DNA from 2 places in the Stenotrophomonas sp. YJH_SMC_57 genome. Region 1 is predicted to be linked to the other one. Evidence: predicted binding sites of a transcription regulator. Region 1 holds the regulator's gene; the other holds the start of a gene.
The links. Region 1 encodes FliA, which starts transcription of late flagellar genes. Its sites were predicted from a motif close to TAAAGTTTNNCNNNCNNNGGCCGATAA; they were not measured.

Region 1 (8,131 bases):
CGGCGGCATTGCTGATGCGGGTGTCGATCGGAATCGCGTCTTCCCATACGCGCGCGCCGTGACGGTCCTGCATGGTGCGCAGCGATTCGTTGCCGGCGCGGGTGCGGCGATCAAACAGAGTGGGCAGGATCGAGATCGGCAGCGGGCGGCGGCGCGAGCGCTCGACCATCTCGCCGGTGCGGACCATGCCATCCAGGCCGTGCAGGGCCAGCGGCTCGGCCTGGGTCGGGATGATCAGGCGGTCGGCGGCGGCCAAGGCATTGATCATCAGCAGGCCGAGGGTCGGCGCGCAGTCCAGCAGGATGTAGTCGTGCTGGCCCTGGTGGCGTGCCAGTGCATTCTGCAGGGCCAGGCCGAGGCCGGGCTGGTTGGCGCTGCGGCGCTCCAGCGTGGCCAGTGCCGACTGCGCGCAGACGTAGTCCAGGCCGTGGATGCTGCTGGCATGGCAGAGGCTGGACAGGTCGGCCGGTGGTGCGCCGAACAGTTCCAGCACGCCGGCCGGCGGCGGATCCACCGGCACGCCGAAGGCGCGGCTGAGCGAGGCATGCGGATCGAGGTCGATCAGCAGCACGCGGTGGCCGAGCGCGGCCAGGCCGCGGCCGAGGGCGAGGGTGGTGGTGGTCTTGCCGACTCCGCCCTTCTGGTTGGCGACTGCCCAGATGCGCATCGGTTTACTCCTTCATTGCCGGGGGAACGGCGGCGCCGACGCGGCTGCCAGCCGGCACCGGCGGCAACTTCACCGGTGCGATGGGGGAGGTGGGGGCGCTAGCCGGAGTTGCGGCGGCTTGTTCGGTGGCGCTGGTGTCGACGGCGCCGGTGGCAGCGTTCAGGCGCTGCCCGAGCGGATCGACCGAGTGCGAGGTGTCGGCCAGGATGATGACCATCACCCGGCGGTTGCGGTTGCGGCCCTGCGCGCTGTCGTTCTCTTCGCGCGGGCGGAACTGGCCGTAGCCGACCATCGCCAGCCGTGACGGCTGCACGCCCTGGTCGGCGAACAGGTGCACCACGCTGGCCGCGCGCCCGGCCGACAGTTCCCAGTTGGAGGGGAAGGTGGCGGTGGCGATCGGCACGTTGTCGGTGTGGCCTTCCACGCGCACGCTGTTGGGCACATCGCGCAGCACGTCGGCCAGGCTGGCCAGGGTCTGCCGTGCGTGCACGTCCAGCGCGGCCGAACCGGTGGGGAACAGGATGTCACTGTTGATCTCGACCTCGATCCACAGTTCGGTGCGGCGCACGCTGATCATGCCGCGGTCGATCAGCGGCGCCAGCGCGGCGGTGAGGCGGTCGGCGATGCTGTTGAGCTGGCGCTCGGCGCGCGCGATCTGTTCCTGGTTGTGCACCGATACCGGCATGCGCATCTGCGAGGCCATCGACGGCAGCAGCGTCGGGTCATGCGACGGGGCCGGTGCGGACGGACCGATCTTGGTGCCGGACTTGATCACCGACGGGCTGTCCCAGCCGCCACCCTGCACCTGCTTGTTGCCGACCTGCACCGGGTTGATGGTGCGCGGCGCACCACCGAAGGCGTCGGTGAGCGCGTCGGCCATGATCCGGTACTTGCCCTCGTTGACCGAGGAAATGGCATACATGACCACGAAGAAGGCGAGCAGCAGCGTCATCAGGTCGGCATAGGGGATCGCCCATGCTTCATGGTTGGCGTGCTCTTCGTGGTGCTTGCGGCGGGCCATGTCAGTGCAGGAAGCCGGAGAGGTTGGTTTCGATGTTGCGCGGGTTCTCGCCCTGTGCAATCGAGATCAGGCCTTCGATGACCATTTCGCGGTCGCGGGTGTTGTGCGAGATCACACTCTTGAGCTTGGCGGCAATCGGCAGGAACAACAGGTTGGCCGAGGCGATGCCGTAGATGGTGGCGGTGAACGCGGCGGCGATGCCGTGGCCGAGTTTGCTCGGGTCGGCCAGGTTCTTCATCACCGCGATCAGGCCCAGCACGGCGCCGATGATGCCGAGCGTCGGCGCATAGATGCCCATCGCCTCGAACACCTTGGCGCCGGCCTGGTCCTGGTGTTCCTGGCTGCCCAGTTCGATTTCCAGCATGTGCCGCATCGACTCCGGTTCGACGCCGTCCACCAGCAGCTGCAGGCCCTTGCGCAGGAACGGGTCCTGCTGTGCTTCCACCTGCGACTCCAGGCCCAGCAGGCCCTGGCGGCGGGCGATGTTGCTCCACTCGACGATCTGCTGGATCAGCTCACGGCGGTCGCTGTGCGGCGGGCGCACGACCCAGCGCACGATCTTGAACGCGTGCTTGAATACCGCCGGTGAGGTGTGCAGCAGGATCGCGGCGATGGTGCCGACGATGACGATCACGAACGCCGCAGGCGACCACAACGACGCCAGGCCGGCGCCCTTGAGGATGCTGCCACCGACCAGCGAGGCCAGGGCGAGAAAGAGTCCAATGAGGCTGAGTCTATCCATGGTTCCGGTATCGGCGTGTATGAATGGGACTTGAGACACCGGGAGATCGCGTACAGACGGTAGTCACAGTTTTCGGGCCACCGGGCAGGGCCCGGCGGGATTCATCGCAGGCCATCCACATCCAGGATCAGCGCCATGCGACCATCGCCGATCAAGGTTGCACCGGCGTAACCGCGCAGGCCCCGCAGGGCTTTGGGCAGCGGCTTGATCACCACTTCCTCGCGCCCGCGCACCTGGTCCACGACCAGGCCGAAGCGGGCCTCGCCGGCCTGCAGCACCACGATGGTCAGCAGGGTCGACGCGGCTGGCGTCACATCCAGCCACTGGCGCAGATCGACCAGCGGCAGGGTATGCGAGCGCCGGTCGAGCACGGCACGCCCATCGAACCAGCCCAGCGAGGTGCGCGGTGCGTGCAGCACTTCCATCACGCGCGCCAGCGGCAGCGCGTAGACGTCCTCGCCGGCCTGCACCAGCAGGGTAGGAAGAATGGCCAGGGTCAGCGGCACGCGGATCAGGAAGCGGCTGCCGCGGCCCAGTTCCGACTGGATCTGGATCTGGCCGCTCAGTTCGCGGATGCGCGACTGCACCACGTCCATGCCGACGCCACGGCCGGAGATATCGGTGACCTGTTGCTTGGTCGAGAAGCCGGGCAGGAACACCAGGTGCAGGCATTCCTCGCTGCTCAGGCGGGCCGCGGCTTCCGGGTCGATCAGGCCCTTCTCGCGTGCCTTCGCACGCAGCTTTTCCGGGTCGATGCCGGCGCCATCGTCCTGCACCTCGATGCTGACATAGTCGCCTTCCTGCTGGGCCGACAGCCGCACATGGCCCATCCGCGGCTTGCCCTGCGCCTCGCGCAGGTCGGGCATTTCCACGCCATGGTCGATGGCGTTGCGGACCAGGTGCACCAGCGGGTCGGCCAAGGCCTCGACCAGGTTGCGGTCGAGCTCGGTCTCGGCGCCGATCAGCTCAAGGTCCACTTCCTTCTTCAGCGAGCGGGCGACGTCGCGGGCCACCTTGGGGAAACGCGAGAACACCTTGCCGACCGGCTGCATGCGGGTACGCATCACCGCCGACTGCAGGCGCGCGGTGGCGATGTCCAGGGTGGAGACCGCGCGGTCCAGCTCTTCGTCGCGCAGGCGTGCGCGCAGCGTCTTCAACCGGTTGCGTGACAGCACCAGTTCGCCGATCAGGTTGACGATCGCATCCAGGCGCTTGGTGTCCACGCGCACGGTGTGCTCGGCCTCGGCCAGCGGCTTGGCGGCCGGCTTCGCGGGCGGCGTGGGCGCCGCCGGGCGGGGTGCCGGCGGCGGAGCAACCGGCGCGGCGGCGACCGCTTTGCTGCCGGGGGCCGCACCGCCGTGCAGCTGGTCAAGCAGGGCTTCGAACTCGTCTTCGCTGATCAGGCCGTCGTCGGCCTTCTTCGCTGGCGCAACCGCAGTGGGCGCGTTGCCGCCGTGCAGCTGGTCGAGCAGGGCCTCGAATTCGTCTTCGGTGATCAGGTCGCCGCCGCCGGCAGCGGGTGCCGAGGCGGTGGGGGCCACGGTTCCGCCGCCGTGCATGTCGAATTGTGCGATCAGCTCCGGCGGGGCGTAGCCCGGTTCCGTGCCGGAAGACACTGCATCGAGCATCGATTGCAGGTAGTCCAGCGATTGCTGGGCCGCGTCGAAGTGATGGGCCTGCAACACGGCCTGGCCAGCGCGCGCGATGCCAAGCGCTTCTTCGGCGGCGTGGCACAGCTCGACCATGGCGGTGACGCCGAGGAAGCCGGCACCACCCTTGAGCGTGTGGTAACCGCGGAACACCGCATTGAGCTGCTCGCTGTCCTGCGGTGCCTGCTCCAGCGACACCAGCTGTTCGCCCAGGCGGTCCAGGATTTCCTGTGCCTCGATGATGAAATCGGCAGTGATGTCGTCGGATACCGCGCTCATGCTTACAGCCCCAGATCCGACAACAGGTCGTCGGCGTCGTTCTGCGAGACCGCGTGGCGGTCCAGTCCCTTCAGTGCCGGCCCGGCCAGTTCCGGGTCGGTGCGATGCTGTTCCGGCGGCAGGCCGAGCGCGCCGAAGCCTTCGTGCACGCGGCGGACGATGCCGACCACGCGACGGATGATCTGCCCGGTCAGGTCCTGGTAGCTCTGGGTCAGGGCGATCTCGGTGAGGTTGTGGCGGATGCGCTCAAGCTGCGCATCCTGGCCCGGCTGCAGGCCTTCGGCGCGCAGTTGTTCGGTCAGACTGCGGCATTCCTCAGCCAGGTCCAGGGTGCGGTGCGTGGCCTGTTCGGTCATTGCCACCACGTGGTCCAGGCGCGCGCAGGCGTCATCCAGCTCACCGGCTTCGCTGGGTACGGTCGGCAGTTCACCCAGCGCCTGTCCCAGTTCGCGGGCCAGCCGCGAAAGGCCGCTCATCATCGGCTGCGTGCGCAGCGCGACCAGTCCGTCGATACGCTGCCGCCAGGCGGCCTCGTCACCGGACTCCAGTGCGTCCAGGGCTTCCTGCAGGCGCAGGGCGAGGGCGTTCTTGTCGACCGTTGTGTCCATCAGGCGCTGGCCGCCAGGCGTTCGAAGATCTTGCCCAGCTTTTCTTCCAGGGTCTGCGCGGTGAACGGCTTGATGATGTAGCCGTTCACGCCGCTCTGGGCGGCTTCGATGATCTGCTCGCGCTTGGCTTCGGCGGTGACCATCAGCACCGGCAGGGTCTTCAGCTTGGCATCGGCACGGATCGCCTTGAGCAGCTCGATGCCGGTCATCACCGGCATGTTCCAGTCGGTGACCACGAAATCGAACGGCTGGCTCTGCAGCAGCGACAGCGCAGCATGCCCGTCCTCGGCTTCGGCGGTATTGGTGAAGCCCAGATCGCCCAGCAGGTTCTTGACGATTCGACGCATGGTCGAAAAGTCGTCGACGATCAGGATGCGCATGTTCTTGTTCAAAGCAGAGTTCCTTTGTTGTTCATTCCGGGCGGCCGGGGGCAGCCGCCTCGGGGATGTTCATTCTTCCAGGCCGGCGTCCGCCGCCTCGAAAATCTTCAGCCGGCCACGCAGGCGCAGCACGGCCTGGCCGTGGATCTGGCAGACCCGCGACTCGCTGACGCCGAGCACCGCACCGATCTCCTTCAGGTTCAGTTCCTGCTCGTAGTACAGCGAGAGCACCAACTGTTCGCGCTCGGGCAGGTGGCCGATGGCCTTGCCCAGTTCGCGGCCGAACTCGCCGCGCTCCAGCACCTGCTGTGGGGTCGGGCCGCCCTGCGCGACGGTGTCCAGCTCGCCCTGGTCCTCGATGCGCGACTCCAGGCTCAGCACCTGGCCGCGTGCGGCGTCTTCCATCAGCCGCAGGTATTCGGGCAGCGGCATGTCCATCGCGGCAGCCACTTCGGTGGCGCTGGCGGCACGGCCACTGCTCTGCTCGAGACGGCGGATGGTGGCGGCGGCGTCGCGGGCGCGGCGGTGCACCGAGCGCGGCACCCAGTCGCCCCGCCGGATCTCATCGATCATCGAACCGCGGATGCGGATCGAGGCATAGGTCTCGAACGAGGCACCCTGGTCGGCGTCGTAACTGCGCGAGGCCTCGATCAGGCCCATCATGCCGGCCTGGATCAGGTCGTCGACTTCGACGCTGGCCGGCAGGCGCGCGGCCAGGTGGTGGGCGATGCGCCGCACCAGGTCCGAGTGCTGGGCGATCACCTCGTTGGCGGCCGAGCGCTGGACCTCCCGGTACTGGGCTGCGCCTTTCATGCGGCCACCCCGCGTTGCTTGAGGATGCGCTCAAGGAAGAACTCGACGCCGCCGCGCGGTTCGGTCGGCGCCTGCCAGCGCGCGGTGCGACGGGCGATCTCGGTGATCGCCAGCGCCGCCGGGCTGGACGGGTAGGCCTTCACCACCGGCTGCTGGCGCTGCACCGACAGCCGCAGCCAGTCGTCCTGCGGCACGCAGCCCAGGTAGTTCAGCGAGACATCGGCGAGGAATTTCTCGCAGACGCGGGTCAGCTTCTCGTACAGCACGCGGCCTTCGTTGGGGTCGCGCACCATGTTGGCCACCACCTGGATGCGGTCCACGCCGCGTTCGCGCGACAGCACCTTGATCAGCGCGTAGGCGTCGGTGATCGAGGCCGGCTCGTCACAGACCACCACCACGGTGTCCTGCGCGGCCTGGCAGAAGGTCAGCACCCCGTCGGTGATGCCGGCGGCGGTGTCCACCACCATGATGTCCAGCTCGCGTTCCAGTTCGGAGAACACGTTGACCAGGCCGACATGCTCGGCCGGGGCCAGCTCGGCCATGTGGCGGCGGCCGGACGCGGCCGGGACCACCAGCACGCCGTTCGGGCCTTCAACGATGACGTCTTCCAGCGAGCAGCGGCCGGCGACCAGGTCGGCCAGCGTGAAGGTGGGGTTCAGCCCCAGGATCACGTCGATGTTGGCCAGGCCGAGGTCGGCGTCCAGCAGCAGCGTGCGCTTGCCCATGCCGGCCAGCGCCACGGCCAGGTTGGCCGAGACGTTGGTCTTGCCCACGCCGCCCTTGCCGCCGGTGACGGCAATGGTGCGCACAGGGCCGAGCGGCTCGCTGCGGGTGGCCGACAGCGGGAAGGTCTTGGTCAGCTTGGCGTACTCACGCGACGGCATGGTTCAACTCCGGGTTGCAGGGCATATCGGCCGCTCGGCGCAAATCTTCAAGGCGAAGTACAAGATTGGCTGCACTGGCCCGGTGCAGGTCCTCCGGAACGTCCTGGCCATCGGTCACCCAGGTGATCGGCAGGGCGTGGTCGACGGCCACCGACAGCGCGTTGCCGAAGCGGCCGGTCTCGTCCAGCTTGCTCAGTACCAGGCCCTGCAGGTTGGCGGCGCCGAAGCGGCGGACCACCTCGTCCATGTCGCCGAAGCTGGTGTTGGCTGGCAGCACCAGCAGGGTGCGGACCTGGCGGGCGGCGCGCAGCCACTGCAGCTGGGCGGCCAGTGCACGGTCGCGCGGGCCCAGGCCGGCGGTGTCGATCAGCACCAGCTTGTAGTCCTTCAGGCGTTCCAGCAGCTGGTCCAGGTCGGTGCCGCTGTTGGCCTCGTGCACGGCGATGCCGAGCTGGCGGCCGTAGCCGTACAACTGCTCGCGGGCGCCGATGCGGGTGGTGTCGGTGGTCACCAGGGCCACGTCGCGGGGCGCGTGCTTCTCGGCGAAGCGCGAGGCCAGCTTGGCGATGGTGGTGGTCTTGCCGGCGCCGGTCGGGCCGACCAGGGCGATCACGCCGCCTTCTTCCAGCGGGTCGACCGGAGCGATCGGCAGCTTGCGCGAGATCAGCCCCAGCATCAGGCCGCGGCCACGGTGCGCTTCGGTCTCCAGCGGGATCTGCATGGCCACGTCGCGGGCCAGGCCGGCGTCGAAGCCGTATTCGTCCATCAGGTCCAGCGCGGTGGCGCGTACCGGGCAGCCGCGCAGGCGCTCGTCGGTGAAGCGGTTCATCTCGCGCTCGATCACCTGGCGCATGCCGGCCACTTCGTGGCGCAGCTGGCGGATCTCGGCATCGTCCTGGGCGACCACCGTCAGCGTCGGGGCCGGGGCCAGCACCGGGACCGGGCTGGCTTCGTCGTTGGCGTGCACCGGTGCCGGTTCGCTGGCGGCGATGCCGGGCTGCACGTCGGCCACGGCAGCGGTCGGCAGCGGCGGCGGCTGCACGGCCGCTGCCGGGCTTTCGTGATGCGCCTCGTGCGGCGGATCGATC
Region 2 (8,131 bases), on a different contig from region 1:
GTTTCTTCGAGGTGCAGATGCCCGACGGCAGCTCGGCCTACACCCGTGATGGCTCGTTCAAGATCAACCAGGACAGCGAGCTGGTCACCAACAGCGGCTATCCGGTGCAGCCGGGCATCCAGATTCCCGAAGGCGCGCAGTCGGTGACCATCGGTACCGACGGCACCATCAGCGTGAAGATGGCCGACGGCGCCGCCTCGGTGGAAGTGGGCGCGTTGACCCTGACCGACTTCGTCAATCCGGCCGGCCTGCAGGCCCGCGGCGAGAACCTGTTCCTGGAGACCACCGCCTCCGGCCCGGCACAGAACGGCAACCCTGGCCTCAACGGCCTCGGCACCGTGGTGCAGGGCGCGCTGGAAGGCAGCAACGTCAACGTGGTGGAAGAGCTGGTGTCGATGATCGAAACCCAGCGCGCCTACGAAATGAACGCCAAGGCGATCTCCACCACCGATTCGATGCTCGGCTATCTCAACAACAAGCTCTGACCGGCCCAACCGGGAAACCGCCATGTCGCCCATTTCCACCTTCGCCCGCACTGCCCTCGCCTGCGCCGTGGCCGCCCTGCTCGGTGGCTGCGTGATCGCCGGCGACGTGCGCCCCTACGCGGCGATGGCGCCGATCCAGCCGATCATGCCGCCGCAGGCCGCGCCGACCGCCGGTGCGATCTACGCTGCCGGCCCGACCCTGCAGCTGTATTCGGACCGTCGCGCACGCGATGTCGGCGACCTGCTGACCATCACCCTGCTGGAAAACACCACCGCGCAGACCAGTGCCAACACCGCCACCAACAAGGAGTCGAACCTCAACCTGGGGACGCCCTCGATCCTCGGTGCGCCGGTCACGCTGGGCGGCAAGGACATCCTCAGCGCGTCGGCCACCGGCAAGCGTGATTTCACCGGCAAGGGCAACAGCGCGCAGAGCAACCGGCTGCAGGGCAGCGTCACGGTCACCGTGGTGCAGCGCCTGCCCAACGGCAACCTGGTCGTGCAGGGGCAGAAGAACCTGCGGCTGAACCAGGGCGACGAACTGGTGCAGGTGCAGGGCATCGTGCGCCCCGGTGACATCAGCCAGGACAACACCATTCCGTCCAGCCGCGTGGCCGAAGCCCGCATCGTCTACGGCGGACGCGGCCCGGTCGCGCAGTCCAACGCGATGGGCTGGTTGAGCCGCTTCTTCAACTCCGGCCTGACGCCGTTCTGAGTATGGCCATGAAAGCTCTCTTCTCTTCCACGTGGCAGCGACGCATCGCGTCGCTCTACGGATCATTCTTCCTTCTGCTGGCAATGGCTGCGCCGGCCAGCGCCGAGCGCATCAAGGACCTGGCCCAGGTCGGCGGCGTGCGCGGCAATGCGCTGGTGGGTTATGGACTGGTGGTGGGCCTGGATGGCAGCGGTGACCGCACCAGCCAGGCACCGTTCACCGTGCAGAGCCTGAAGAACCTGCTCGGCGAGCTCGGCGTCAACGTGCCGCCGAACGTCAACCCGCAGCTGAAGAACGTGGCGGCGGTGGCGATCCATGCCGAACTGCCGCCGTTCGCCAAGCCGGGCCAGCCGATCGACATCACCGTGTCCTCGATCGGCAATGCGGTGTCGCTGCGTGGCGGCTCGCTGCTGATGGCTCCGCTGCGCGGTGCCGATGGCCAGATCTACGCGATCGCCCAGGGCAACCTGATCGTCGGCGGCTTCGGTGCGCAGGGCAAGGACGGTTCCCGCGTCTCGGTGAACGTGCCCAGCGTCGGCCGCATTCCCAACGGCGCCACCGTTGAACGTGCCCTGCCCGATCCGCTCGCCAATGGCGGCGACATCACCCTGAACCTGCACAACAACGATTTCACCACCGTCTCGCGCATGGTCGCTGCACTCAACAACGCCTTCGGCGAGGGCGCGGCGCGTGCCGTCGATGGTGTGACCGTGGCGGTCACCGCACCCACCGATCCCGGCGCGCGCATCGGCCTGCTGGCACGCATCGAGAACCTGGAGCTGACCCCGGGCAGCGGGCCGGCCAAGGTGGTGGTCAATTCGCGCACCGGCACCGTCGTCATCGGCCAGCAGGTACGGGTCGGCCCGGCCGCGATCTCGCATGGTTCGCTGACCGTGACGATCCAGGAAAACACCAACGTCAGCCAGCCCAACGCCCTGTCCGGCGGCCGCACCGTGGCCAGCCCACAGTCGACCATCACCGCCACCAACGACGGCAGCCGCATGTTCAAGTTCAGCGGCGGCACCACCCTGGACGAAATCGTGCACGCGGTGAACGCCGTGGGCGCGGCGCCGGGCGATCTCATCGCGATCCTGGAAGCCCTGAAGCAGGCCGGCGCACTGAGTGCCGAGCTCGAGGTGATCTGACATGCGCATCAATCCCGCATTCGATCTGCACCCGGCGCAACAGAACGATCCGGCCAAGATCGACAAGGTCGCGCGCCAGCTGGAAGGCCAGTTCGCGCAGATGCTGGTCAAGAGCATGCGTGACGCCAGCTTCGGCGATTCGCTGTTCCCCGGCGAGAACAAGATGTTCCGCGACATGTACGACCAGAAGATTGCCGAGGCGATGACACGCGGCAAGGGCCTGGGCCTGTCGGGCATGATCAGCCGCCAGCTGTCCGGCCAGGCCGCCGACGGCCCGGCGCTGGATACCCGCGTGGACCCGGCCAAGGCCAGCCGCGCCTACCAGCTGAACGCACCGGCCAGGCCGGCACCGTCGCTGCCATTGGAGGACGGCAGCCAGACCGTGCGCCTGCTGCAGCAGATGGCGGCCGGCGCACAGTCGGGCGCACAGGCCGCGGTGGCACCGATGGAGCAGGCACTGGACCTGATTGCCGGCCGCGAGAGCAGCAGCATGCACCGCTCGCTCGGCACCGACGATCCCTACATCGGCAGCCTGCAGGGCGATGACTGGGCGGCCGGCAACGACCAGTGGGCGGCGACTGCCAGCAATCGCGGCACCGCGATCAGCCCGGCCGAAGCCCTGGCCACCCGCACCGCCGTGGCCCAGCTCGGCGAGCATACCCCGGAGGGCTTCGTTGCCAGCATCTGGCAGCACGCGCAGAGCGCAGCCAAGGAGCTCGGCGTGGATGCCCGCGCCCTGGTCGCCCAGGCCGCGCTGGAAACCGGCTGGGGCAAGCGCCACATCAAGCATGCCGACGGCAGCACCTCGCACAACCTGTTCGGCATCAAGGCCAATGGCTGGAGCGGCCAGCGTGCCGTGGCCGGCACCCATGAGTATGTCGATGGCGTGCGCCGCAACGAGACCGCCAGCTTCCGCGCCTACAGTTCGCCGGCCGAAAGCTTCGCCGACTACGTGCGCCTGTTGAAGACCAGCCCGCGCTACCAGCAGGCCCTGCAGGCCGGCACCGACGTGCAGGGCTTCGCGCGCGGCCTGCAGCGTGCCGGTTATGCCACCGACCCACGCTACGCCGCCAAGATCGCCGCGATCGCCGGGGGGCCGACCATCGAGCGCGCCGTCAGCGCCGTAGCCGACGCCGGCACGCGCCTTGGCCAGACCTTCGCCAGCACCGCAACCGCGGCGCTGGGTATCACTCGTCGTTGAGGAACCCCATGTCCAGCGTACTTTCCACCGGTACCGGTGCCCTGCTCGCCTTCCAGCGTGCGTTGGCGACCACCAGCCACAACGTGGCCAACCTCAATACCCCGGGTTACAGCCGGCAGAAGGTCAACTTCGCCACCGCTGATCCGCAGAACTACGGCTATGGCACGGTCGGCAACGGCACCCGCATCACCGACATCCGCCGCACCGCCGACCAGCTGGCGATCTCGCGCCTGCTCGACAGCAGCGGCGAGCTGGCACGCCTGAAGCAGCTTTCCGGCATGGCCGACCGGGTCAACTCGCTGTTCTCGGAAGGCGCGACCAACATCGCCGGCGTCTGGTCGAACTTCTTCGACTCGGTCAGCGGCCTGTCCTCCAATGCCTCCGGCACCGCCGACCGGCAGAACATGCTCGACGGCGGCAAGGCCCTGGCCAATCGCTTCGTGCAGCTCAACACGCACCTGAACAACCTCAATGGCGAGGTCAACAACGGCCTGCTGGCCGGTGCCACCGAGGTCAACCGCCTGGCGCAGGAGATCGCGCAGATCAACGGCGCCATCGGCACCAACATCGCCAACGCCGCGCCGGACCTGCTTGATCGCCGCGACCAGCTGATCACCCAGCTGATCGGCTACACCGGCGGTACGGCGGTGATCCAGGACGGCGGCATCATGAATGTCTACACCGCCGGCGGCAACGCATTGGTGGTGGGCACCACGGCGACCAAGGTCACCACCGTGGCCGACCCCTACCAGCCCGAGCGCCTGCAGCTGGCGCTGGAGACCCAGGGCAACACGATCCGGCTTGACGCAAAGGCCGTCGGTGGCCAGATCGGCGGCCTGCTGGAATTCCGCGACACGGTGCTGACCCCGGCCCAGGCCGAACTGGGCAAGCTGGCCGTCGGCCTGGCCGAGACCTTCAACCAGACCCATCACCAGGGTGTGGACATGTATGGCCAGCTGGGCGGTGATTTCTTCAACATCGGCAATCCGCGCGTCACCGCCAACAATGCCAACACCGGCACGGCCAGCCTCAGCGCCACCTATGGCGACCTGGGCAAGCTGGACGCGCAGAACGTGGTGCTGCAGTTCGATGGCACCCAGTGGAAGGCCAGCCGCGCCGACACCGGCGCCAACGTGCCGCTGACCGGTACCGGCACCGCCACCGATCCGCTGGTGATCAATGGCGTCAAGCTGGTGGTCGGCGGTACCCCGGCTGCCAATGATCGATTCCTGCTGCAGCCCACCGCAGGCGTGGCCGGCAGCATGGAAGTGGCGATCACCGATCCCTCGCGCATCGCCGCCGCGGCGGCGGTGAAGGGTGCTGCCGCCACGTCCAACACCGGCACCGGCAAGCTGAGCGGGGTCACCGTCAGCGATTCGACCAATGCCAACCTGCGCAATCCGGCCGCGATCGTGTTCACCTCGGCCACCACCTACACCATCGATGGTGGCCCGCCGCAGACCTACACCCCGGGCCAGACCATCAGCGCCAATGGCTGGAGCTTCGTGCTGGACGGTGCGCCGAAGGTCGGCGACACCTTCAACATCACCCCGACCCCGGCCGGCTCGTCGGACAACAGCAATGCCTCCCGGCTGGCCAAGGTGGAGAGCGCGAAGGCGTTCAACAGCGGCACGGTCACCCTCAACGGTGCGCTGGGCGGCCTGACCACCCAGGTCGGTGCCGCGGCCCGCTCGGCCGAGTACTCGCTGGAAGCGCAGCTGGTGATCAACGACAAGGCGCAGGAAGCGCGCGATGAAGTGTCCGGCGTCAACCTGGACGAGGAAGCGGCCGACATGCTGCGCCTGCAGCAGGCCTATCAGGCCGCCTCGCAGCTGATTTCCACCGCCGACAGCATGTTCCAGACCATCCTGGGAGCCGTCCGCCGATGAGCAGCCGCATCTCCACCAGCATGATGTTCAACCAGTCCGTGTCGCTGATGATGGCCAAGCAGGCCAAGCTCAGCCACCTGGAGCAGCAGATCGCCACCGGCAGCAAGATCGTCAGCGCCAAGGACGATCCGGTTGCCGCCGGTGCCGCAGTCGGTCTTGACCGCAGCCTGGCCGCGCTTGACCGCATGAAGCTCAATGCCGGCAACGTGCAGAACCGGCTGGGCGTGCAGGAAAACACCCTGGCCCAGGTCAACGACCTGATGGCGCGCGTCAATGATCTGACCATCCAGGCCAGCAACCCGGCGCTGAGTGCACCGGACAAGAAGACCCTGATCACCGAGCTGAACCAGATCCGCGATGGCCTGCTGTCACTGGCCAACGCCGACGATGGTACCGGCCGCTACGTGTTCGGCGGCACCAACGACGGTGACCCGCCGTTTGCCAAGATCAACGGCAAGGTGGTCTACCGCGGCGACCAGACCCAGCGCCAGATCGAGGTCGGCCCGGATACCTACGTGCGCGATGCGCTGCCCGGCAGCGAGATCTTCATGCGCATCCCCACCGGCGATGGCTTTGTCGATGGCGGCGCGGCGGCTGGCAACACCGGCAACGGCGTGCTGACCAACATCACCCGCGACGGCAGTGACAGCTGGAACGGACAGTCCTTCAGCATCCGCTTCACCGCTGCCGACCAGTACCAGGTGCTGGATGGCGCGGGCAATGTCACCGGTACCGGCACCTACAAGGCCGGTGACAACGTGGAAGTGAACGGGGTGCGGTTGCAGATCACCGGTGCGCCCGCTGCGGGTGACAGCTTCAACGTCACGCCTGCGAGCAGCCGCGACATCTTCGACACCATGGACAAGCTGATCGCCGCGCTGGATGCCGACACCGGTACCACCGCGAAGATGTCCGCGCAGCAGAACGAACTGCAGAGTGCCCTGCGCGACGTGGCACGCGCCTCCGAACGCATGATCGATTCGCGTGCCGCAGGCGGCGCACAGCTGAAGGCATTGGACAACGCCGCGGACATGCGCGAGGCCAACGGCGTGACCCTGAAGACCACGCTGTCGCAGATGCGTGACCTGGACTATGCCGATGCGCTGAGCCAGTACCAGCTGCAGAGCACCGCGCTGCAGGCGGCACAGACGATCTTCTCGCAGATGCAGTCGATGTCGTTGTTCAACAAGATCCGCTGACGCTTCCCTCGGGTCACCCCTGAAAGGCCGCGATGCCCTGCATCGCGGCCTTTTTCGTTTCTGCGCCGGGCACCACGCCCGCTGCGGCGGAATGCCCGTGATTACCCATCAAGGCCGGCGCTGGCCCGCCGATACCTTCATCAGCGCTGGTCGGGCCTGCCCCGACCGCCCCTTTCCGGGATCGCCTTCATGCCCTTCCAGGGCTGAAAAGCCCGGGAAAAACAGCCTCCAGCACCGAATCACGGCTCCAGCGGAATTCACGGCTAAAGGTTGTTGACAAAGCGCCGTTATTCATTTGGCAACAGCGAAGCACACAGCCACACAAAAAAACCGGCGGCGCTTCGTTTCATTCACCAACGGGTTCCATATAAGAGGAGACGACCCCATGGCACAGGTAATCAACACCAATACGATGTCGCTCAACGCTCAGCGCAACCTGAGCACCAGCGGCAGCTCGCTCGCTACCACCATCCAGCGCCTCTCGTCCGGCCTGCGCATCAACAGCGCGAAGGACGACGCGGCCGGCCTGGCCATCAGCGAGCGCTTCACCACCCAGATCCGTGGTCTGGACGTGGCCATCCGCAACGCCAACGACGGTATCTCGCTGGCCCAGGTCGCCGAGGGTTCGCTGAGCGAAGTCGGCAACAACCTGCAGCGCATCCGCGAACTGGCGGTGCAGTCCTCCAACGCCACCAACTCGGCCAGCGACCGCAAGGCCCTGCAGGCCGAAGTAACCCAGCTGGTCTCGGAAGTGGACCGCGTCGCCAAGCAGGCCGATTTCAACGGCACCAAGCTGCTGGACGGCTCTTTCACCAGCCAGCTGTTCCAGGTCGGTGCCAACGCCGGCCAGGCCATCGCCATCAACAGCGTGGTCAACGCCAAGGCCGATTCGCTGGGTGCCGCCTCCTTCGCCAACGGCTACACCGGCACCGCGCTGGCGACCGACAAGGCCACCGCCGACACCACCTACTCCGGCCTGCAGATCTCGGTCACCCCGCCGGGCGGCACCGCCACCACGATCACCGTCAACGACTTCACCGTGAAGGCGGGCGAGTCGATCACTTCGGCCACCTCCGCCGCGATCAACAACAAGCTGGGCGAAACCGGCGTCATGGCCTCGGTCAATGCCGGCGTGATCAGCCTGGCTTCGGTCAAGGACGGCCAGACCTTCACCCTGGGCGTCAGCGCCGCCACCCCGCCGACCGGCGCCACCGCCGCGACGATCGCCGGCCTCGGCCTGACCGAGACCAGCACCAATGGCGGCACGCTCACCGGCACCTCGGCCAGCTTCGTCAAGGACCTGAACGTCACCACGGCCGAAGGCGCGCAGAAGGCGCTGTCGATCGTCGACAAGGCCTTGGAATCGGTCAACAGCGTCCGCGCCGACCTCGGCGCGATCCAGAACCGCTTCACCTCGGTGGTAGCCAACCTGCAGACCTCCTCGGAGAACCTGTCGGCCTCGCGCAGCCGTATCCGCGATACCGACTTCGCCAAGGA

Region 2: the regulator FliA is predicted to act here: its motif matches at 6,899-6,925, upstream of AC5P7U_RS04045 (flagellin).

The regions. Positions count from the first base shown of each region.
Region 1 is NZ_JCAFSZ010000012.1:108,389-116,519, forward strand. Features, by position in the region: gene AC5P7U_RS16800 (ParA family protein) at 1-667, opposite strand, end outside; gene motD (flagellar motor protein MotD) at 672-1,688, opposite strand; gene AC5P7U_RS16810 (flagellar motor protein) at 1,690-2,430, opposite strand; gene AC5P7U_RS16815 (chemotaxis protein CheA) at 2,532-4,358, opposite strand; gene AC5P7U_RS16820 (protein phosphatase CheZ) at 4,361-4,966, opposite strand; gene cheY (chemotaxis response regulator CheY) at 4,966-5,358, opposite strand; gene AC5P7U_RS16830 (RNA polymerase sigma factor FliA) at 5,416-6,159, opposite strand; gene AC5P7U_RS16835 (MinD/ParA family ATP-binding protein) at 6,156-7,043, opposite strand; gene flhF (flagellar biosynthesis GTPase FlhF) at 7,030-8,131, opposite strand, start outside.
Region 2 is NZ_JCAFSZ010000002.1:441,330-449,460, forward strand. Features, by position in the region: gene flgG (flagellar basal-body rod protein FlgG) at 1-485, shown strand, start outside; gene flgH (flagellar basal body L-ring protein FlgH) at 508-1,200, shown strand; gene AC5P7U_RS04025 (flagellar basal body P-ring protein FlgI) at 1,203-2,345, shown strand; gene flgJ (flagellar assembly peptidoglycan hydrolase FlgJ) at 2,347-3,546, shown strand; gene flgK (flagellar hook-associated protein FlgK) at 3,555-5,435, shown strand; gene flgL (flagellar hook-associated protein FlgL) at 5,432-6,634, shown strand; gene AC5P7U_RS04045 (flagellin) at 7,020-8,131, shown strand, end outside.